Linked DNA regions of Pseudovibrio sp. M1P-2-3. The protein of the gene in region 2 interacts with the protein of the main gene of each other region in a pairwise test. Links are inferred from orthologs where the notes say so. Each region holds a gene or a part of one and is shown on either strand. Other genes may lie near its edges.

Region 1 (7,347 bases), 2.4 Mb from region 2 along the record:
CATTGTCATGAATTGCGGTTACGGGGATGGTTATTCAGTCCGTCAGGTGATTGATGCCGTAAAGTCGGTTTCCAAAGTTGACTTCACTGTTCAAGAAAAACCCCGCCGCGCCGGTGACTCTCCAAAAGTTGTTGCCAAAAACACCAAGATCCTGAGTGAGCTGAACTGGGAGCCCAAGCACGATGACCTGCACCAGATCGTCGAACACGCCCTGAATTGGGAAAGGAAGCTTTCGCTTCGTAACTCCATTTAGAGCGCCTAAACGCCCTCTCAAAGCCCCTTTGAAAGCAGTGAGCTGATTCAATAGAACGTCTCGCTGCTTTAGGCATCGCCCAGCGTTATTTTGTTTAATCAGGCGCGTGGTGCTGGTGCCAATGTCTGGCAATGTCGACACGTCGCGCAATCCAGACATCCTCATGGGACTGCGCATAGTCCAGAAAACGCTGCAATGCCGCTGTTCTGCCCGGTCTGCCGGTTAAACGGCAATGAAGCCCGACAGACAGCATTTTGGCACGCCCCTCACAACCTTCCGCATAGAGCACATCAAAACTATCTTTCAGGTATGTGAAAAATTGGTCACCAGAATTAAAGCCCTGCGCTGTTACAAAGCGCATATCGTTGCTGTCCAGCGTATATGGAATGACGAGATGTGGCTTTTGAGCCCCCTCCACCCAATAGGGTAGATCATCTGCATAGCTATCAGAATCATATAGGAAACCACCTTCCTCCATAATAAGGTCACGGGTGTTTTCCGAAGTGCGCCCCAAATACCATCCGGTCGGTCGCTCCCCGGTGATCTCCTTATGCAAACGGATTGCCTCAGTAAGGTGATACCGCTCTTCGGTAACTGCAAAGTCTTTGTACTCAATCCACTTGTACCCGTGGGAAGCAATTTCCCATCCCGCCTCTTTCATAGCCGCAACAACTTCTGGATTTTTTTGCAATGCCGTCGTCACTCCAAAAACAGTGGGACACAGCTGCCGTTTGGTAAACACATGCCACAGACGCCAGAACCCGGCACGTGAGCCATACTCGTAGATGGACTCCATGTTCATATGCCTTTTATTGGGCCACGGCTCCGCTCCAATAAGTTCAGAGAGATACGCTTCAGAGGCAGGGTCCCCGTGAAGGATATTATTCTCCCCGCCCTCTTCGTAGTTTATGACAAATTGCAGAGCAATTTTTGCATCATTCGGCCATTTTGGATCGGGCGTCGCCCGCCCATACCCCTTTAGATCACGTGGATAATTTACTAGCATGAGGGACCTCTCAAACCTGAGGGAGCAGAACTTGGATCAAACCGTAAAAAGCAATTCAGGGCAAGCCTGCGCACTCCCCACAAACTCTTGGCTTAAATGGAATTGGCCCATTACCTTTAGAAATTAAAGATAACCTGATCTCCCACGCCAATACCTCGAAGTTGACTGGTCCCGGCAATCACTTCAAGAACATAAAGCGCATCTCCGTTGGAAAGAATGGGTCGCTCTGAATAGGGAATGGTATCACGAGCGATAGAGACAATCCTCTTTTGCTTATTGATAAAAAGGATATCTAAAGACGTGGGCGTATTTTTCATCCAGAAAATTCGTTCCCTGGAATTGGGGAATACGAAAAGCATACCCTGATCAGCGGGAATATGCTCCCTAAACATCAGCCCCTGTGTGCGGGCCTCAGGTGTCGCGGCAACTTCCACAAGAAAGGCAATGGTGCCTTGTGCCGTCTCAATTTCAAGTTTCTCAAGTTCAGGGGTCTTCTCAGCGCGTGTGGGAACACAAACAAAAGCCAGACACAAAACCAACAGGGACTTCACGATTATCTTCATAGCCATTTTTTTGGCACACAGCAGAAGCCCGCTCTTAATGGGATGCAGGAATATGGCTCCCGCTCCCAATCGGTTTGACTTCCGCAGCCATTTTTCCTTTTGGCCCCTTCCCAAAGCGAACAAGTACTTTTTGCTTGGGGCGAAGCTCTGTTATTCCATAGCGGCGTAAGGTTTCCATATGGATAAAGATATCCTCATCTTCCCCGTCCAAAACGAGAAAACCGAATCCCTTAACGCGGTTGAACCATTTAACCTCGGCCTCAACAAAATCTCCCTCAGGGATAACTTGAACATGCGTTCGCGAGGGAGGAAGCTGAGAGGGGTGTGTAGCGGTAGTTTCGTCCATAGAGAGTATGCGCATGGCCTGCAAGCCGCGAGGCCGGTTTAAAACTTCGCAAACAACACGTGCACCTTCATAGGCTGTCTGAAATCCATCCCGCCTTAAACAGGTCACATGAAGCAGAACATCCGACATTCCGTTTTCTGGCTCGATAAAACCGAATCCCTTTCCAATATCAAACCATTTAATAGTGCCAGCAACCTCAAGAACATCTACGGATACTTCATCCGTCGGCACATCGATAGAATCCAGCCCAGGTGTTGTTTTGACCATAGGATAAGCCTCACATACTCTCGCCGCATCAAGTCTCGACCAAAGGCGATTTACGCCGCACACCTCTGGTTGATTCCAGTTAAAAAAGGATAGCATCGGCTAGGTTGGGCTACAGGGTAAAATTAGAAAAAACTTAAGTCATCCCCGACTCATTTTTACGATTACCCTCTATTAAATATCTATATCCAGTATGTATCATGTAAATCATACAACTAAATACGGTAATCGAACCAATATCTTTTAACTGGGTGCAATCAGTGGGCTTCAATTTATTGGCTTCCCAGTACATCTGCATGCAACATATACGGATATTATCTTTTGGCAGGTGACGATGCACCTCTTCACGTGACACCAACAGGTCGCAACTCCCCCCCCAACAGGGGGCCATTTAAATAGGCATGAGGAAAATTAATATGCGCTTTTTACATACGATGGTCCGTGTAAAGGATCTGGAGGATTCTTTGGATTTTTACTGCAACAAACTCGGACTGTATGAAGTGCGCCGCGTTGAACACGAAGCGGGACGGTTTACGCTGGTCTTCCTTGCAGCACCCGGTGACGACATGCCAGCCAACGAAATGCCTGCCCCCGCTCTTGAGCTCACATATAACTGGGACAGCGAGGACTATCATGGAGGCCGCAACTTCGGGCATCTGGCCTATGAGGTAGACGATATCTACAAAGTCTGCAGTGATTTGCAGTCAAAAGGCGTGATCATCAACCGTCCGCCTCGTTGTGGGCGTATGGCTTTTATCAAATCACCAGACGGAATTTCCATCGAACTGCTTCAAAAAGGCAATGCTTTGCCCAAACAGGAGCCATGGACTTCCATGGAAAATCAAGGGACCTGGTAAGCGTTGGCGTATTAACCTGCCTCCCAACGGGCAAGCACATATAAAGACAAGAAAAAGCACTGCCCTTTACAAAAGGGCAGTGCTCTCAATCCGATACATCAAACCGGAATTCACACTAAAAAGATACTCTCTAGAACGGAATTTCGTCGTCCATGCCGCCGCCGAAGCCGCCGCCACTTGGAGCACCGCCACCGCCTTGGTTACCGCCGCCAAAGTTGCCACCGCCGCCTTGACTACCGCCGCCAAAGCCGCCGGAAGACTGACCACCGCCGAAGTCGCCACCAGACTGGCCACCGCCAAAGCCGCCGCCACCGCCAGCAGTGCCGCCTTCACTACGGCCATCCAGCATGGTCAAAGTGGAGTTGAAGCCCTGTAAGACGATCTCTGTTGAGTACTTGTCCTGACCGGACTGGTCTTGCCACTTACGTGTTTGAAGCTGCCCTTCCAGATAGACCTTGGAGCCTTTGCGCAGGTATTGCTCGGCAACCTTTGCAATCCCTTCGTTGAACACAACAACACGGTGCCATTCCGTCCGCTCACGGCGTTCACCTGAGTTACGGTCTCTCCAGCTCTCTGAAGTTGCAATACGCAGATTCACGATCGGACGGCCGTCCTGTGTTCTGCGAACTTCGGGGTCGGCGCCCAAATTACCGACTAATATTACCTTATTGACGCTACCCGCCATCGTGAACTCCTAGGAAGTGAGAAGGCCGCCTCTCGACGTCTTCTTTAAAAAACTAAAGGCAACCTAAACATTGTGGAGCATACAGGCAAATCACCGTCCGCTTTGAGCAAATCTTGTCCACATAAGAGAGTGGGTCGCACGAGTTCCACCCTACAATGTTCTTTTTTTGTTCTCAATACATCTTTTCCGATACCCTGAGAACTTCCGGACTTGCAAATCCATTTATTTACGCTTGCAATGCGGAACATGTTCCATATATGTTCCAGATGGTTTTAGACTCACATAGCATTCACAGCCTGCCCCTTTCCCGTAAAGTGGCTTACGCCTGTGTTGAATGACTGCCTCAATCAAGGAAATTCCGGATGACCAAGGCATCTGATGCCCCCAATCTCCAAAGCTCTGCGCCCCGTGAAACTTTGAAGACGATCTCGGTACGCGGCGCACGCGAACATAATTTGAAGAATGTCGATGTGGACTTGCCAAGAGACCAGCTCATCGTCATCACTGGACTGTCCGGATCAGGCAAATCCTCACTGGCTTTTGATACGATTTATGCCGAGGGGCAGCGCCGCTACGTGGAAAGCCTGAGCGCTTACGCCCGCCAATTCCTTGAAATGATGCAGAAGCCAGATGTAGACCAGATCGACGGCCTGTCTCCGGCCATTTCTATTGAACAGAAAACCACATCAAAAAACCCGCGCTCTACTGTTGGTACGGTGACCGAGATCTACGACTATATGCGCCTGTTGTTTGCCCGTGTGGGAATTCCCTACTCGCCTGCAACAGGTCTTCCCATCGAAAGCCAGACTGTCAGCCAGATGGTTGACCGCCTGCTGGATCTGGAAGAAGGCACCCGGCTCTACCTGCTTGCCCCTATTGTGCGCGGGCGCAAGGGAGAATACCGTAAAGAGCTGGCCGAGCTTATGAAAAAGGGGTTCCAGCGCGTCAAGATTGATGGAACCTTCTATGAAATCGCAGATGCGCCTGTCCTCGACAAAAAATTCAAGCACGATATTGATGTGGTTGTTGACCGTATCGTTATTCGTTCGGACATTGCGGGCCGCCTTGCAGATTCTCTCGAAACCGCCCTGCAACTGGCTGAGGGAATTGCCGTTGCAGAATATGCCGATTTAAAAGAGGGCGCAGATACTCCTGAAAAAATAACATTTTCGGAAAAGTTTGCCTGCCCGGTCTCCGGTTTCACTATTGCGGAAGTGGAACCGCGCCTGTTCTCGTTCAACAACCCTTTCGGTGCCTGCCCCACATGTGATGGCCTTGGCACCAAACTGGCTTTTGAACCGGACCTTGTAGTTCCGGACCAAACCCTCACCCTGCGCGGCGGTGCCGTTGTACCGTGGGCAAAAACCGGTTCAACCTCGCCCTATTACAATCAAACTCTGGAAGCGCTGGCCAACCACTATGACGTGTCCATGACTATGCCATGGCGCGATCTTCCCGAAAAATTCAAGAAAGCCCTTCTGTTTGGAACGGGCCGCACAAAAGTCCAGTTTGAATACAATGACGGAAACCGCTCTTATAAAACCGAGAAAACTTTTGAAGGGGTTATCGGCAATATCGAGCGACGCTGGCGCGAGACCGATTCGCAGTGGGTGCGCGATGAACTTTCAAGGTTCCAGTCAGACCACGCCTGTGAAGCCTGTTCAGGATACAGGCTGAAACCGGAGGCTCTTGCCGTTAAAATCGACGGCCAGCACATTGGCGAGATAACCACCCTTTCCATTCGGCAGGCTTTGGAGTGGTTCAGCACCATCGAGACAGACCTTTCTGAAAAGCAGAAGGAAATTGCCTACCGCATCCTCAAGGAAATTCGCGAGCGCCTGAAGTTCCTCAACGATGTGGGGCTTGAATACCTGTCCATGTCCCGCTCCTCCGGAACCCTTTCCGGTGGTGAAAGCCAGCGTATCCGCCTTGCCTCACAAATCGGTTCGGGCCTGACAGGCGTTCTTTACGTACTGGACGAGCCCTCCATCGGCCTTCACCAACGGGACAATGAGCGTCTGCTTGAAACCCTCAAACACCTGCGCGACCTTGGAAACACCGTGATTGTGGTGGAGCATGACGAAGATGCCATTCTGGCAGCTGACTATGTACTTGACGTGGGACCGGGGGCCGGTGTTCACGGGGGACAGATTGTCTCTCGCGGCAGCCCCGAACAGATCATTGCAGACCCGGCGTCCCTAACGGGCCAGTATATTTCTGGCAAAATGGAAATTCCAATTCCCGCCAAACGGCGCAAAGTTGATAAAAAGCGGTCTCTCAAAGTCATTGGTGCGCGGGCCAATAACCTGAAGTCTGTCACTACCGAACTGCCTCTAGGAACGTTCACTTGCGTCACAGGAGTATCGGGCGGCGGAAAATCCACGTTCCTCATTGATACTGTTTACAAGTCCGCCGCTCGTCATCTAAACGGTGCACGAGACAATCCAGCCCCTCATGACAAAATTGAAGGACTGGAGCATCTGGACAAGGTGATTGATATCGACCAATCCCCTATTGGCCGAACCCCCCGTTCTAACCCCGCAACATATACAGGTGCTTTCACACCCATTCGCGAATGGTTTGCCGGCATGCCGGAGGCCAAAACCCGTGGCTACGCACCGGGGCGGTTTTCATTCAACGTGAAAGGCGGCCGTTGCGAGGCCTGTCAGGGTGATGGTGTTATCAAGATCGAGATGCACTTTCTGCCCGATGTTTATGTGACCTGTGATGTATGTCAGGGAAAGCGCTATAACCGGGAAACTCTGGAGGTCCAGTTCAAGGGCAAGTCCATAGCCGATGTGCTGGATATGACCGTGGAAGAGGCCGCCGAATTCTTTTCTGCCGTTCCCAATATCCGCGATAAAATGGAGACGCTGGCACGGGTGGGCCTTGGCTACATCAAGGTTGGACAGCAAGCTACAACCCTGTCAGGCGGTGAGGCGCAGCGAGTTAAGCTGGCAAAAGAGCTATCAAAACGTTCAACGGGCCGAACACTCTATATTCTTGATGAACCCACAACCGGCCTCCACTACCACGATGTGGCCAAGCTTCTGGAAGTTCTCCATGAGCTGGTGGATCAGGGCAACACGGTTCTGGTGATTGAGCACAATCTGGAAGTGATCAAAACCGCTGATTGGCTGGTGGATATGGGACCGGAAGGGGGAGATGGTGGCGGAACCGTTGTCGCCAAAGGCCGCCCGGAAGACGTGATCAAGGTACCGGAAAGCTATACGGGCCAGTTCTTGAAAGGCATTTTGGAACACAAACACGCACATAGACTGACAGCAGCTGAATAACAAAACGAAAGCCCTGATTTCTGATCGGGGCTTTTCTCACATACCCGCAAAGCATAGGTATCGCTCTTCGCAGGACG
Region 2 (5,328 bases):
CGCCGCGTTTCGCAGCAAGAAGCGATCTGAATCCCAGGATCATACCTTGAACGGCGAAGAGGCGCCTGTTTTGGGCTACCAACTTCACAAAATTTGCGGTCAGGCCGGTAATTCCGGCCTTTTCCAAAATAACATCTAGCGCTTTCGTTTGTGCATCAGCACTAAAAACGGGGCTCTTGATGAGACGGCCGAGATCAGCACTCTCATTGACGAGAGTTTCAAATTGATCGAGGCCTTTCTCAACTTCCGCCACTTTTCCCTGCTCTTCAGCAAGGTCCATTAAAGCGGAAGCATATCGCAAGGCCACGCCAGAAATGAGAGATACATTGTCAGTCACTGGATCCGTGCTCTCCGGCGCGCTCAAACCATTGGAAGTAATCGATAAGTGCCCAATTCCAATGCTTTGATATGTCGCGTTTAAATCTGTTTATAGGGTAAAACAGGATTGCTTTACCCATTAAGCCGCGCTCCGCATAGCACAGCATTCACAGGCTTGCAATACAGGCTGTCCATTCCTTTCCTGTCTATGAGACGAGGTTTTTCACAGGCTTTCTAAAAGAAATTTTGCGGATCAATATCCACCTGAACCCGTAAACTTCCCCTTACCGGAGGGCTGGCAGCCAGCCATGCTCTTATAAACCCTTGCAAATCAAAGCCCCTTTGCGCCATTGCCAGCAGGCGAAAACGAAAGCGCCCGCGCACTTGGGCAAGGGCCGCCTCAGCCGGGCCCAGCACGGTAACATCACCACCCCTAGGTAAAACACTTGTAAGTATTTTTGAATATTTTTCAGTTTCTCCACGGTCTGTCCCCGAAACGATGATGGCCGCAAGTCTGCCAAATGGTGGAAGACCGGCATGTTGACGCGACTCGATTTCTGCTTGGTAAAACTCATCGGGGCGGCCAGACAGCAGAGCTTTAATGACGGGCTGGTCGGGGCTGTAACTTTGCAAGATGCCAATGCCCTTACCGTGGATACGCCCCGCACGCCCTGTGACCTGCGCCAGCAGCTGGAAAGTACGCTCTGCAGCCCTTGGATCACCATTGGCAAGACCAAGATCCGCATCAATCACCCCGACAAGGGTCATCAACGGGAAGTTATGCCCCTTGGCCACGAGCTGGGTGCCAATGACAACATCCACCTGCCCCTCTTCAATGAGCTTCATTTCCCGTTTCACCCGCTCTGCGCCACCGGGCAAATCGGAGGAGAGCACCAGAACCCGCGCATCGGGAAACAAACTGCAGACTTCCTCCCCAATGCGTTCCACACCGGGGCCGCACGCCACCAGCGTATCAGGCTTGGAGCACTCCGGGCACTTTTCGGGAACCGGCTGGCTGTAACCGCAATGATGGCATACCAGCTTGCCTCTAAAACGGTGCTCCACCAACCATGTAGAGCAGTTTTCACAGTGAAAGCGATGGCCACAGGTGCGGCACAAGGTGAGCGGCGCATAGCCACGCCGATTAAGAAACAACAGTGCCTGATTGCCATTGCCCAGCGCCGTTGCAATCTCCTGCACCAGCATGGGAGCCAGCCAGCGCCCGCGCTCCGGTCCCTCAACGCGCATATCAACACTTTTCAGCGTTGGCATTTCAGCGCCCGATGCCCGCTCCGGCAGGCTCACCAGTTCATAGCGCCCGTTTTGGGCATTCACCTTACTTTCAACGCTTGGGGTGGCACTGGCCAGCACAACGGGAAACTTGGCAATATGCCCACGCAGCACCGCCATGTCCCGTGCATTATAAGAGACGCGGTCATCTTGTTTGTATGCGGCGTCATGTTCCTCATCCACCACCACAAGGCCAAGGTTCTTGAAGGGCAGGAATAAAGAGGAACGAGCGCCCACCACCACTTTCACCTCGCCATTGGCAACGCCGCGCCATGTGCGCTCCCGTCGTTTTGGTGGCACCTGCGAGTGCCACTCGGCGGGCTTTGCGCCAAAGCGTTCTTCAAAACGGTTCAGGAACTGATTGGTCAGAGCAATTTCGGGAACAAGGATCAAGGCTTGCTGTCCCTGACGCATCACTTCGGCAATAGCCTCAAAGTAGACCTCCGTCTTACCCGATCCCGTCACCCCGTCAATAAGATAGGTTTTGCTGCCCTTACCAATGCCGCTGATCAGCGCATTCGCCGCTGTTATCTGCTGCTCCGTCAGTTTCCTGCCGGGCATTTCAGGGTCAGGGTCGGGCAGCGGCGGCGTTGCGGGCAACATCACGGTTTCCAGAACGCCTTGCTTTTTCAAGCCCTCAACCACAGAGGAGCTGACACCAGCGGCCCCTGCTAGGCCGGGTTTGGTCCACGCCATCCCTTCATCTACCAGCTCCAGCACTCTGCCCCGCGCCGGTGTCACCCGCTCGGGCTCCACCCCGCGCACTCTTCGCACGCCCGCCAGCATGGGCTCGGCTTCAAGAGCTGCTTCCGAGCGCAATACCATGCGCAGAACCATGCCGGGCGAGCCCAGCGTCCACTTGGCAATCCAGTCTACGAATTTGCGCAGGTCATCCTGCAGGGGTGCGGCATCATAGATGTGGAGAATTGATTTCAGCTTTTTTGGGTTGACGCCCGCATCTGGCTCCCCGTCCCAAACCGCGCCGACCACCTCACGCGGACCAAGGGGCACACGTACAATGCTACCGGGGCGAACCTGCATACCCGCGGGCACCTTGTAGGAATAAGCACCCGACACGGCAACCGGCACCAAGACAGGCACAATCACCTCATCCGCTCCCGTTTCACTGGGGGTAAAGAAGCTGGGCTCAGCGCTCAAAATACCATTCCTCTTCCGTGTTCTTGCACATTAATGTTGTTCACGCGGTACAGTCTAGGCTAAACAGGGGCGATAAATTACCCATCGCATTCGCTCTCTTCACCAAAACTGGAAAGAAGAAGGCCTTATAAGGAGCCCTTTTGGCATGAAGTTTTTCGTTGATACAGCCGATACAGCTGAGATTAAAGAGTTGGCAGCAACAGGACTTCTGGACGGTGTGACGACAAATCCGTCCCTGATCCTCAAGTCCGGTCGGCCAATGAAAGAGGTAATCGCTGAAATCTGCGATATTGTCGAGGGTCCTGTTTCCGCTGAAGTTGTTGCAATGGAAGCAGAAGCAATGCTGACCGAAGCAAAAGAGCTGACAGCAATTGCCGACAATATTTGTGTAAAACTGCCTCTTACTCTGGATGGCCTGAAAGCGTGCCGCACGCTGGCAGACAAAGGCGTTAAAACAAACGTAACCCTTTGCTTCTCTGCAAATCAGGCACTTTTGGCTGCAAAAGCTGGCGCAACCTACATTTCTCCATTTATCGGCCGCTTGGATGACATCCACGTGGACGGTCTGGACCTGATCTCCGACATTCGTCAGATCTATGACAACTTCCTGTTCGACACAGAAATTCTGGCGGCCTCTATCCGCACAGCAAACCACGTGAAAGACTGCGCACTGCTTGGCGCGGATGTTGCAACAATTCCGCCATCAACCTTGAAAAGTCTCATAAAGCACCCGCTCACAGACAAAGGCCTTGAAACATTCATGGCTGACTGGGCAAAAACAGGCCAGAGCATCGTTTAAGGCTTAATCGCAGTAGAGTTTATCCCTGAGCCCGAGAACAAGGCGCAAAGTCCTTTCTCAAACATAATCCCGGCCCCCGTGCCGGGAGCTAGCTCAGACACACCATAAACTCATCTGTTAAAAGCTGAAGAAACTTCCCTTAAAGCAAGGTGGCCATAAGCGCGGATACCACTCGGTTTCCGCGCTTTTTTGTGGCTATAAACCAACAATCATAAACAAATCCGAAATTTATGGTTAACACGATCTTAAAGAGCCCTATGCACCTTGGTATCAAAGAAGAAACCAAGGAATACACATGGCCCTTCTGCGCCCTTTTATCACTGTCCTTTGCCTATGCCTGCTTGGCACACCTTCCCTTGCCGAGCCCGATTTCAAGTTCAGCACCGCTAAGAAAATTCTGGAGCGGGATATCTATCAAGACGAGGACGAGCGGATCAGCTTTTATTGTGGCTGCACCTATTCCGACAAGAAGCAAGTCAACTCTGCCTCCTGTGGCTACGAACCACGCAAGAACGCCAAGCGCGGCCAGCGCATCGAGTGGGAACACGTTGTCCCCGCCTCCCGTTTTGGCTCTTACCGTGCCTGTTGGCAGGAAGGCCACCCCGCCTGCACCACCTCCAAGGGCAAGGCCTACAAAGGCCGCCGCTGCTGCACGAAAGTTGATCCGGAATTTGCCATGATGGAAGCAGACCTCAACAACCTTGTGCCCGCCGTTGGCGAGCTGAACGGCGACCGCTCCAACTATAGAATGGCTATTTTGGACGGCGAGACTCGTTCCTATGGTGCCTGTGACTTTGAAATTGACTTTGCTGCCGACCTTATGGAGCCGGACGAGCCAGTCCGCGGTGATATCGCTAGGACTTACTTTTACATGCAAGCAACCTATGGCCTTGAGCTGACACAGGCAGAGCAGGACATGTTTGAGCAATGGCGGGGCAGCGATCCCATTTCCGAATGGGAGTTGGAGCGCAATGCCAAAATTCAGGCAGCTCAAGGTAATGGCAACCCGTATGTTGGAGCCGGGTTTTGAATTTTTATCGCAGCTCCCCCAGTCCAAACCGATAATCAGTTTGAAACAGCCATAAAAACGCGCAATAACCCTTTCAGGGCAACTAAAACATAAAGTGAACAAAATGAGCGCACCCATCGGGAATTCAGAGGACCTGCTGATTATCTGCAAGCCAGACCTTGCGAGCGCGGTTGAGGACTGGCTGTCCCATCTGGAATCCGAGCGCCGTTTATCCGAGCGCACTGTCATCGCCTATGAGCGGGACATGCGCCAGTTCATGCGGTTTATGACAGACTATCAAGGCGGACCACCAGCCATCAAGGATCTGGGGGATTTGAAGCCCCCCCAGTTCAGAGCGTTTCTAGCAAACCGGCGCCATGAAGGGGCACAAACGCGGACCTTGGCCCGCGGCCTTGCAGGCATTCGCTCGTTTCTGGGCTTTCTGGAGCGGCGCGGACAAGCCAATGCCGCCGGTGCATCTGCCATCAAAACCCCGCGCCTTCCCCGCTCCCTGCCCAAACCTTTGCCGGTGGAAGAAGCCAAAACCATCATCACCAAGGATTTGGGATTTGAAGATACACCGTGGGTAGAGGCGCGCAATGCAGCTGTTTTCACCTTACTTTACGGCTGCGGCCTGCGTATTTCCGAAGCTTTGAACCTTAACGTCAACCAAGCCCCCAAAGAGGGCCAGTCCTCCATGCGCATTCGCGGAAAAGGCAACAAGGAGCGTTTGGTGCCGGTGCTGCCGGTGGTG

What was found.
Region 1: the proteins of P6574_RS18325 (region 2) and P6574_RS08105 interact in binary tests that used the Escherichia coli proteins (3 or more experiments, as listed by UniProt). The link is inferred for Pseudovibrio sp. M1P-2-3 from one-to-one orthologs.

Annotation. Positions count from the first base shown.
Region 1 is NZ_JARRCW010000001.1:1,777,674-1,785,020, reverse strand. The notes cover bases 2,198-5,176. They hold P6574_RS08105 (single-stranded DNA-binding protein), read right to left. Parts: upstream 3,975-5,176; coding sequence 3,420-3,974; downstream 2,198-3,419. Other genes in these bases: uvrA (excinuclease ABC subunit UvrA), read left to right, coding at 4,337-5,176; P6574_RS08110 (lactoylglutathione lyase), read left to right, coding at 2,849-3,289; P6574_RS08115 (cold-shock protein), read right to left, coding at 2,198-2,435. Also shown: UDP-glucose 4-epimerase GalE, read left to right, coding at 1-253; allantoinase PuuE, read right to left, coding at 348-1,259; P6574_RS08120 (DUF192 domain-containing protein), read right to left, coding at 1,376-1,828; more of P6574_RS08115, read right to left, coding at 1,857-2,197; more of uvrA, read left to right, coding at 5,177-7,270. UniProt on the Escherichia coli protein: Plays an important role in DNA replication, recombination and repair. Binds to ssDNA and to an array of partner proteins to recruit them to their sites of action during DNA metabolism. Acts as a sliding platform that migrates on DNA via reptation.
Region 2 is NZ_JARRCW010000001.1:4,180,080-4,185,407, forward strand. What follows is about bases 160-3,084. They hold P6574_RS18325 (primosomal protein N'), read right to left. Parts: upstream 2,767-3,084; coding sequence 553-2,766; downstream 160-552. Other genes in these bases: P6574_RS18320 (F0F1 ATP synthase subunit delta), read right to left, coding at 160-337; fsa (fructose-6-phosphate aldolase), read left to right, coding at 2,912-3,084. Outside these bases: more of P6574_RS18320, read right to left, coding at 1-159; more of fsa, read left to right, coding at 3,085-3,565; P6574_RS18335 (endonuclease), read left to right, coding at 3,861-4,595; P6574_RS18340 (tyrosine recombinase XerC), read left to right, coding at 4,699-5,328.